2 regions of the Streptomyces sp. NPDC018029 genome follow, and region 2 is predicted to be linked to the other one. Evidence: riboswitches for the same ligand, from Rfam matches in the RefSeq annotation. Region 2 holds a riboswitch; the other holds the start of a gene.

Region 1 (5,055 bases), on a different contig from region 2:
TGTCGCCGCTGGTGGAGCCGCTCAGCCTGGACGAGGCCTTCGTGGACCTGGAGGCCGGCGGCGTCGCCGACGACGCGGAATCGGCCCGGGCCGTGGGGGAGCGGCTGCGGGCGGACATCAGGGCGGTGACGGGGCTCGCCGGGTCGGTGGGGCTCGCCGTCTCCAAGATGCTGGCGAAGATCGCCTCGGAAGAGGCCAAGCCGAACGGTCTCGTGCTGATCACCCCGGGGACGGAGCGCGCCCTGCTGGGGCCGATGTCCGTGCGGACGTTGCCCGGGGTGGGGCCTGCTACGGGCGACCATTTGCGGCGGGCCGGGATCACGACGGTCGAGGAGCTCGCGGAGGCCGGTGAGGACGAGCTCGTACGACTGCTGGGGAAGGCCCACGGCGGCTCGCTGTACGCGATGGCGCTCGCGCACGACGAGCGGCCCGTGGTGGCCGAGCGGGACACGAAATCGGTCAGCGTCGAGGACACGTACGACGTGGACATCCACGACCGGGTGCGGGTCAGGACGGAGGTCGGGCGGCTCGCGGAGCGGTGTGTGCAGCGGCTGCGGGCGGCCGGGCACTCGGGGCGGACCATCGTGCTCAAGGTGCGGCGGTTCGACTTCTCGACGCTGACGCGGTCCGAGACGCTGCGCGGGCCCACGGACGACCCGGGAGTGGTCCGGGAGGCCGCCGCGCGGCTCCTTGAGTCCGTGGACACCACGGGAGGGGTGCGGCTGCTCGGCGTGGGCGTCACGGGGCTCGCGGACTACACGCAGGAGGATCTCTTCGCGCAGGCCCAGGCGGCCGAGGCGGCCCTGGCCGGTGCCGAAGGGGCGGCGGCGGAGGAAGCCGGCGGGACAGCGGCCGCGGAGGTGGCCGCGGGCGATCCGGAGCGGGAGCGGGCCGAGGAGCCGGTGGTGCCTGCCGAGCGGCGGTGGGCGGCCGGACACGACGTGCGGCATGCCGAGTACGGGCACGGCTGGGTGCAGGGGAGCGGTCTCGGCCGGGTGACGGTGCGCTTCGAGACGCCGGACTCGCCACCGGGGCGGGTGCGGACGTTCCGGACGGACGACCCGGACCTGGCGCCCGCGGAGCCGCTGCCGCTGGTCAGAGCGGTGCAGCGGGGCGAGAGGGTGGCTGAAGCGGGGCTCGAAGGAGCGTCGGGGGCAGCTCGGGTGGCGGTGGAGGGCCCGGGGTGAGGCCGGGTGCCGGGTCGGGCCGCGGGCCAGTGGGTCAGGGGGCCTCTGTGCCGGCGATGCGGCCGAAGTCCTGGTCGGGCGGGGGCGGTGGGGCGCCCGGTGGCGTCGTGTCGAGGCCGTAGTGGTGGTAGAGCTGGAGCTCCTGCTCGGGGGAGAGGTGGCGGCCCACCCCGAAGTCCGGGGCGTCCTTGATCAGGGCGCGGTCGAAGGGAATGTGCAGGGTGCCGTCCTCGGCCAGCTCGCTCGGCTCCAGCGGGACGAAGGCGTCGCGGCTGAACAGGCCGGTGCGTATGGCGGCCCACTCCGGGGCGCCCGTGGCGTCGTCGAGGTAGACCTCGTCGATCGTGCCGATCTTGGTCCCGTTCCGGTCGAACGCCTTGCGGCCGATCAGGTTGCGCGGATCGATATCGGTCTGCACGGGCCCTCCAGCTGGTCGCGGCTCGTCGAAAACGGGCGTAACTCATCTTTAATCATTCGTAGTCACTACGAAAGAGCACTTCGGGGCAGGTGGCCACTCGAGGGAACGGCCGGGGTCCTCGCTGGTAGGCTGGCGCTTGGCTGCTGACCCCGTGCGGGAGAGCTCTCCGGGACGTGATCCCGGAGGCGCCGAAGGAGCAAATCCTCCCCGGAATCTCTCAGGCACCCGTACCGCACGGACGAGGTCACTCTGGAAAGCAGGGCGGGCGTCGGGCGGGCACGTTCGGAACCCTTCCTCACCGACGGTGAAAGCAGATCTGTCGAAACGGACCGGTCTGTGAAGCTCTCAGGTTGAGATGACAGAGGGGGAGGCCGTCCGGGTACCCGCGCCGTGGTACCCCTCGCAGGTCGTGCAGACCAGGAGGCCTCCGCAATGACTGCCACCCATCGCACCCCGCTCTCGGAGCTTGAGCAGGGCATCCCCTTCGAGCAGCGGCACATAGGGCCCGATGCGGAAGCGCGGGCGAAGATGCTCGCCCAGGTCGGGTACGGCTCGCTCGACGAGCTGACGGCCGCCGCGGTGCCGGATGTGATCAAGAACGCCGAAGCGCTGAAGCTGCCCGGCGCGCGCTCCGAGGCCGAGGTGCTGGCCGAGCTGCGCTCCCTCGCCGACCGGAACCAGGTCCTCGACTCCATGATCGGACTCGGGTACTACGGCACCTTCACGCCGCCGGTCATCCTGCGGAACGTGATGGAGAACCCGGCCTGGTACACGGCCTACACGCCGTACCAGCCCGAGATCTCCCAGGGCCGCCTCGAGGCGCTGCTCAACTTCCAGACCATGGTCGCCGAGCTGACCGGCCTGCCCACCTCCGGAGCCTCGCTGCTCGACGAGGGCACCGCCGCCGCCGAGGCCATGGCCCTCTCGCGTCGCATGGGCAAGGTCAAGGACGGCGTGTTCGTCGTCGACGCCGACGCCCTGCCGCAGACCATCGCCGTCATCCAGACCCGCGCCGAGCCCACCGGTGTCGAGGTCGTCGTCACCGACCTGAGCGACGGCCTGCCCGCCGAGGTCGCCGAGCGCGGCGTCGTCGGCGTACTCGTCCAGTACCCGGGCGCCTCGGGTGCCGTCCGCGACATCAAGCCGCTCATCGACCAGGCGCACGAGCTCGGCGCCGTCGTCACCGTCGCCGCCGACCTGCTCGCCCTGACGCTGCTCACCTCGCCCGGCGAGCTCGGCGCCGACATTGCCGTCGGCACGACGCAGCGCTTCGGTGTGCCGATGGGCTTCGGCGGGCCGCACGCCGGTTACATGGCGGTCCGCGAGAAGTTCGCGCGCAGCCTGCCCGGGCGGCTCGTCGGCGTCTCCGTCGACGCCGACGGCAACAAGGCCTACCGCCTCGCGCTGCAGACCCGTGAGCAGCACATCCGCCGCGAGAAGGCCACCAGCAACATCTGTACCGCTCAGGTGCTGCTCGCCGTCATGGCCGGAATGTACGCCGTGTACCACGGGCCCGACGGCCTGAAGGCGATCGCGCGGCGCACCCACCGCTACGCGACGCTGCTCGCCGCCGGCCTCACCAGGGGCGGCTACGAAGTCGTCCACGGCGCCTACTTCGACACGCTCACGGTGCGGGCGCCCGGCAAGGCCGAGCAGCTGGTGGCCGCCGCCCGCGAGGCCGGCGTCAACATCCACCTCGTCGACGCCGACCACGTCTCCCTGTCCTGCGACGAGACGACCACGCGCCGGCAGCTCAGCGCGGTGTGGGGCGCCTTCGGCGTCGACGCCGACGTCGAGGCGCTCGACGCCGCCGTCGCGGACACGCTGCCCGAGGGCCTGCTGCGCGGCGACGACTACCTGACTCACCCGGTCTTCCACCAGTACCGCTCCGAGACGTCGATGCTGCGCTACCTGCGCAAGCTCGCCGACCGCGACTACGCGCTCGACCGCGGCATGATCCCGCTGGGCTCCTGCACCATGAAGCTCAACGCGACCACCGAGATGGAGCCCGTCACCTGGCCCGAGTTCGGCCAGCTGCACCCCTTCGCGCCCGCCCAGCAGGCCCAGGGCTACCTCACGCTCATCCGTGAGCTGGAGGAGCGGCTCGCCGAGGTGACCGGGTACGACAAGGTCTCCCTGCAGCCCAACGCCGGTTCGCAGGGCGAGCTCGCCGGACTGCTCGCGGTCCGCGGCTACCACCGGGCCAACGGCGACGAGCAGCGCACCGTCTGCCTCATCCCGTCCTCCGCCCACGGCACGAACGCCGCGAGCGCCGTCATGGCCGGCATGAAGGTCGTCGTCGTGAAGACCGCCGACGACGGCGAGGTCGACATAGCGGACCTGCGCGCCAAGATCGAGAAGCACCGCGACGAGCTGGCCGTACTGATGATCACGTACCCCTCGACGCACGGCGTCTTCGAGGAGCACGTAACCGACATCTGCGCGGAGGTGCACGAGGCCGGCGGTCAGGTGTACGTCGACGGGGCCAACCTCAACGCCCTGGTGGGGCTCGCCAAGCCGGGCCACTTCGGCGGCGACGTCTCGCACCTGAACCTGCACAAGACCTTCTGCATCCCGCACGGCGGCGGCGGTCCCGGCGTGGGTCCGGTCGGGGTGCGCGAGCACCTCGCGCCGTACCTGCCCAACCACCCGCTGCAGCCCGCGGCCGGCCCCGAGACCGGCGTCGGTCCGATCTCCGCGGCGCCGTGGGGCTCCGCCGGAATCCTGCCGATCTCCTGGTCGTACGTGCGCCTCATGGGCGGCGAGGGCCTCAAGCGCGCCACCCAGGTCGCGGTGCTCTCCGCCAACTACATCGCCAAGCGCCTCGAGCCGCACTACCCGGTGCTCTACACCGGTCCGGCCGGCCTGGTCGCGCACGAGTGCATCGTGGACCTGCGGCCGCTCAGCAAGGCGACCGGGGTCAGCGTCGACGACATCGCGAAGCGGCTCATCGACTACGGCTTCCACGCGCCCACCATGTCGTTCCCGGTCGCGGGAACCCTGATGATCGAGCCGACCGAGAGCGAGGACCTGGCCGAGATCGACCGGTTCTGCGAGGCGATGATCGCCATCCGCCGGGAGATCGAGAAGGTCGGCTCGGGCGAGTGGACCGCCGACGACAACCCGCTGCGGAACGCCCCGCACACCGCCGCCGCGCTGAGCGGTGACTGGGAGCACGGCTACAGCCGCGAGGAGGCCGTCTTCCCGGCCGGCGTCGTCGCCGCGGACAAGTACTGGCCGCCGGTGCGCCGTATCGACCAGGCGTACGGCGACCGGAACCTGGTCTGCTCCTGCCCGCCGCTGGATGCGTACGAGGACTGATATACGCGCCCCAGTGGGGCGGGCATGCGGTGGGGCCGGTTCGGAGAGTTCTCTCCGGGCCGGCCCCGCTTCTGTTCGGTGGTGCGGTGGTGCGCTGCTGCGGACTTGCGGTGTGGTGCGGTCGCGCGG
Region 2 (5,055 bases):
TGCTACAGGTTGGGGTACAGCGGGTGCTTGTCGGCCAGAGCGGTCACCCGGGCCTTGAGGCCGTCCGCGTCGAAGCCGGGCTTGAGGGCCTCGGCGATGATGTCGGCGACCTCGCGGAAGTCCTCCTCCTGGAAGCCGCGCGTGGCGAGCGCCGGGGTGCCGATCCTGAGGCCCGAGGTGACCATCGGGGGCCGCGGGTCGTTCGGGACCGCGTTGCGGTTGACCGTGATGCCGACCTCGTGGAGGCGGTCCTCGGCCTGCTGGCCGTCCAGCTCGCTGTTGCGCAGGTCGACGAGGACCAGGTGCACGTCCGTGCCGCCGGACAGGACGTCGACGCCGACGGCCTTCGCGTCGTCCTGGACCAGGCGCTCGGCCAGGATGCGGGCGCCGTCCAGGGTGCGCTGCTGGCGCTCCTTGAACTCCTCCGAGGCGGCGACCTTGAAGGAGACGGCCTTGGCCGCGATCACGTGCTCCAGCGGGCCGCCCTGGAAGCCGGGGAAGACCGCGGAGTTCAGCTTCTTCGCGAAGTCCTTGTTGCGGGCCAGGATGATGCCGCCGCGCGGGCCGCCGAGCGTCTTGTGCGTGGTGGAGGTCACCACGTCCGCGTACGGCACCGGGTTCGGGTGCAGACCGGCGGCGACGAGCCCGGCGAAGTGCGCCATGTCGACCCACAGCTTCGCGCCGACCTCGTCGGCGATCCGGCGGAACTCGGCGAAGTCCAGGTGGCGCGGGTAGGCCGACCAGCCCGCGATGATCACCTTCGGGTTGTTCTCCTTGGCCAGGCGCTCGACCTCGGCCATGTCGATCAGGCCGGCCTCGTCGACGTGGTAGGGGACCACGTTGAACTGCTTGCCGGAGAAGTTCAGGCGCATGCCGTGGGTGAGGTGGCCGCCGTGCGCCAGGTCGAGGCCGAGGATCGTGTCGCCGGGCTGGGCGATCGCGAAGAGGGCGGCCTGGTTCGCGGAGGCGCCGGAGTGCGGCTGGACGTTGGCGTACTCGGCGCCGAACAGCTCCTTGAGCCGGTCGATCGCGATCTGCTCGGCGACGTCGACGTGCTCACAGCCGCCGTAGTAGCGGCGGCCGGGGTAGCCCTCGGCGTACTTGTTGGTGAGGACGGTGCCCTGGGCCTCCATGACGGCGACCGGAGCGAAGTTCTCCGAGGCGATCATTTCCAGGGTGGACTGCTGGCGGTGGAGCTCGGCGTCGACGGCGGCGGCGACGTCCGGGTCCAGCTCGTGGAGAGGGGTGTTCAGAAGCGACATCACACGATCCCTATCGGTATGGGTCAGCCGGCGGTGAAGGCGGTGTACTCATCGGCGGAGAGCAGGTCGTCCGGCTCGTCCGTGATGCGCACCTTGAACAGCCAACCGCCCTCGAACGGGGCGGAGTTGACCAGCGACGGGTCGTCGACGACGTCCTGGTTGGCGGCGACGACCTCGCCGTTCACCGGGGAGTAGAGGTCGCTGACCGACTTGGTCGACTCCAGCTCGCCGCAGGACTCGCCCGCGACCACCGTGTCGCCGACCGCGGGGAGCTGGGCGAAGACGACGTCACCGAGCGCGTTCGCCGCGTGCTCCGTGATGCCGACCGTCGCCACGCCGTCCTCGGCGGCCGACAGCCACTCGTGCTCCTTGCTGTAACGCAGCTGCTGGGGGTTGCTCATGAGTCGAATTCTCCTGTACGCGGGTGGGTGCTGCGGAACGGGGACGATGTGCGGGGGGTCACTTCTGGCGCTTGTAGAACGGCAGGGCCACGACCTCGTACGGCTCATGCGTACCGCGGATGTCGACGCCGACACCCTGCGTGCCCGGGGCCGCGTGCTCGGCGTCGACGTACGCCATCGCGATCGGCTTGCCCAGCGTCGGGGACGGGGCGCCGGAGGTGACCTCGCCGATGACCTTGCCGTCGGCGACGACGGAGAAGCCGGCGCGCGGGACCCGGCGGCCCTCGGCGACCAGACCGACCAGCTTGCGCGGCGGGGCGGTCTCGGCGCGCTCGGCGGCGGCGGCCAGGGCCGCGCGGCCCACGAAGGAGTCCGACTGCGACGTCTTCTCGAACTTGACCACCCGGCCGAGCCCGGCGTCGAACGGCGTCAGCTCGGCCGTCAGCTCGTGCCCGTACAGCGGCATGCCCGCCTCCAGGCGCAGCGTGTCGCGGCAGGAGAGGCCGGCGGGGACCATGCCGACGGGCGTGCCCGCCTCCATGAGCGCGTTCCACAGCTTCTCGGCGTCACCGGGGGAGACGAAGAGCTCGAAGCCGTCCTCACCGGTGTAGCCCGTGCGGGCGATCAGCGCGGAGACGCCCGCGACGGTGCCCGGCAGACCCGCGTAGTACTTCAGGTTGTCCAGGTCGGCATCCGTGAGTGACTTCAGGATGCCGGGGGACTCGGGACCCTGGACGGCGAGGAGCGCGTACGCCTCGCGGTCGTCGCGTACCTCGGCGTCGAAGCCGTCGGCGCGGGCGGTCAGCGCGTCGAGCACGGTCTGCGCGTTGGAGGCGTTGGCGACGACCATGTACTCGGTCTCGCCGAGGCGGTAGACGATCAGGTCGTCCAGGATGCCGCCGTCCTCGGCGACGATCATCGTGTAGCGGGCACGGCCGACACCGACGGAGCCGATGTTGCCGACCAGCGCGAAGTTCAGGAAGTCCACGGCCGCCGGTCCTGTGACCGTGATCTCACCCATGTGGGAGAGGTCGAAGAGACCGGCCTTGGTGCGCACGGCGTTGTGCTCGTCGCGCTCGCTGGCGTACCGCAGCGGCATGTCCCAGCCCGCGAAGTCGGTCATGGTCGCGCCGAGCGCACGATGCACGGCATCGAGGGCGGTGAGACGGGGGGCAGTGCTCATGAAGGGAACTCCCAGGGCATGACGGGCGAGGTCGATCCTCCCCATCTGTCATCGGAACCTGAGAGGTTCGCCGAGCGTGTCCCGATATGTGAGACGCCCGGCTTGCACCTTGGGTGGGGCCACCGGGGCGGCCCGCTTTTCAGATGTGCCTCGCCCGCGCGGTACGGGGCCTGAGAGATTCAAGGGAGGGACTTGCTCCTTCGGCGCCCCGGGCACGCGTGCGTGCTGGCTCCGGGAACTCTCCCGCGCGGATTCAAACGGCCGGTATGGAGTTGGCGGGCACATCATTGCACGCGACCCCGGCCACGGGGAGCCGTGGCAGGACACGGATCGCACTGCCCGGAATGCTCTTGTGCCGCATTACCTTCTCTTTACACTTGCTGGGGAAAGCAGTACGTGACCGCTACGGGGAGGCCGATCACGGTGCGCAGCAGGACCAGTGTCTTTGCCACTACCACGGGAGTGGCGCTGCCGAAGCAGGCCGCCACCCCCGCCGCGGAGAGCTGCGGCCCGCTCCCCGTGGCCGTCGTCCGGGACCTGCGGCAGCGGGCCGGCCACAGCCCCCGCCGCCTCACCTTCGGCGAGGGCGACCTCGTCGTCGTCTCCGGCCTGCCCGGTGGCGGAAAGTCGACGCTGATGCGGCAGGCCGTCACGGGCCCGCGCATCGACTCCCAGGACACCCGCGACCGCTGGGCCCGCCGCATGCCCCGCCTGCTGCCGTACGCGGTCTACCGCCCCCTGGTCCGCCTCGCGCACTACGCGGGCCTGCGCCGCACCCTGCGCACCGGCGCCGGCGTCGTCGTGCACGACTGCGGGACCCAGGCCTGGGTGCGCCGCTGGCTCGCCCGCGAGGCCGCCCGCCGCGGCTCCGCCCTGCACCTGCTGCTGCTCGACGTCCCGGTGGACACGGCGCTCCAGGGCCAGCGCGAGCGCGGCAGAGGCGTCTCGCGGTACGCGTTCACGCGGCACCGCAGGACGGTCGGCCGCCTCGTCGGCGCCACCGAGCGCGGTGACCTGCCGCGCGGCTGCCACTCCGCGGTGCTGCTCGACCGGGATGCGGCGCAGGCGCTGCGGGCGATCGCCTTCGACCGGTGAGCCCACCGGCGCTAGGGTTCGAGCCGCAGGCAGAGCGGTCGCGAGCAGGGGTTGGACAGATGGACTTTCCGGCGCAGGCACATGCCCATCCGTACGGCGGATGGCCGGGCAACGAACTGGAGGAGGTCCTCGCCGCCTCCCTCGGCGCCGACGCGTCGGCGGGCGGCCGGATCGTCGAGGTGCTCGGCCGCAGCCACATCTGGATCCCGCTGCCGAACGGCGGGGGCCCCGACAGCGGCACCCTGGACCTGCCGACCCTGGAGATCGACGGCCAGGCGTACGTCCCCGTCTTCAGCTCCGAACAGCAGTTCCGGCAGGCCCTCGGCGACGCGGCCGACCGGATGGGCCGCACCGTGGCACCCGCCGTGGAGTTCGCCCGCGGCCTCCCGCCGCAGCTGGGCATCGCGCTGAACCCGGACGGCACCGTCGGCGTCCCGCTGCCGCCGCCCGCCGTGGCCGAGCTCTGCCGGGCCGGCCGCACCCCGCTGGACGGGCCCACGACCGGCGGCCGGGTGCGTCTCTACGAACCGGACTGGCAGCACGACCCGGTGGACTTCCTCGCCGCGGCGGGCCGCGAGTTCGAGGCGACCGGCGTGGTGCTCACCGCGCGCCGCTGCCTGGCCGACATCGAGACGGACGCCCCGGTCCTCTTCGTCGGCGTCGAGCTGTCCACCTGGGACGGCAACGCCCGCGAGCTCCCCATGGAGGCCCTCGGCCGCGCCCTCGGCCAGGTGCCGGCCCCGTGGCCGGTGAACCTCGTGCTGCTCGACGTGGCGCAGGACCCGGTGGGCGACTGGCTGCGTGCGCAGGTGCGGCCGTTCTACCACCGCATCGCCGCTTAAGCTGGTTGCATTCTCTGGGTCTTCCCGGCTCTTCCTTGGGGCCACCGAGTTCGTCACGAAGGAGCGGTTACGGGTGAGTGCGTCGGGCACGGCCGGGCAGTTGGAGCAGTTGCTGCGCCAGGTGACGCCGGGGCGTTACGACGCGTACGAGGCACTGCTGCGCGCCCTCGCCGCCGACCAGGTGTGGATGCTGCTCTGGCACGGCCAGGCCGGCTCCCCCGACGCCCAGTACGGGAACATGGAGGTCGAGGGGATCGGCTACGCCCCCTGTG

Evidence for each region. Region 2 has a riboswitch for glycine ahead of gcvT (glycine cleavage system aminomethyltransferase GcvT). Riboswitches for the same ligand answer to the same signal wherever they lie in the genome.
Region 1: another riboswitch for glycine. It lies ahead of gcvP (aminomethyl-transferring glycine dehydrogenase); the one in region 2 lies ahead of gcvT (glycine cleavage system aminomethyltransferase GcvT).

The regions. Positions count from the first base shown of each region.
Region 1 is NZ_JBIRFV010000017.1:143,302-148,356, reverse strand. Features, by position in the region: gene ACH4D5_RS37190 (DNA polymerase IV) at 1-1,187, shown strand, start outside; gene ACH4D5_RS37185 (PRC-barrel domain-containing protein) at 1,222-1,605, opposite strand; glycine riboswitch at 1,750-1,848, shown strand; gene gcvP (aminomethyl-transferring glycine dehydrogenase) at 2,038-4,926, shown strand.
Region 2 is NZ_JBIRFV010000011.1:289,963-295,017, reverse strand. Features, by position in the region: gene glyA (serine hydroxymethyltransferase) at 3-1,262, opposite strand; gene gcvH (glycine cleavage system protein GcvH) at 1,286-1,663, opposite strand; gene gcvT (glycine cleavage system aminomethyltransferase GcvT) at 1,722-2,846, opposite strand; glycine riboswitch at 2,996-3,102, opposite strand; gene ACH4D5_RS31390 (AAA family ATPase) at 3,243-3,941, shown strand; gene ACH4D5_RS31385 (enhanced serine sensitivity protein SseB) at 4,001-4,783, shown strand; gene ACH4D5_RS31380 (enhanced serine sensitivity protein SseB C-terminal domain-containing protein) at 4,857-5,055, shown strand, end outside.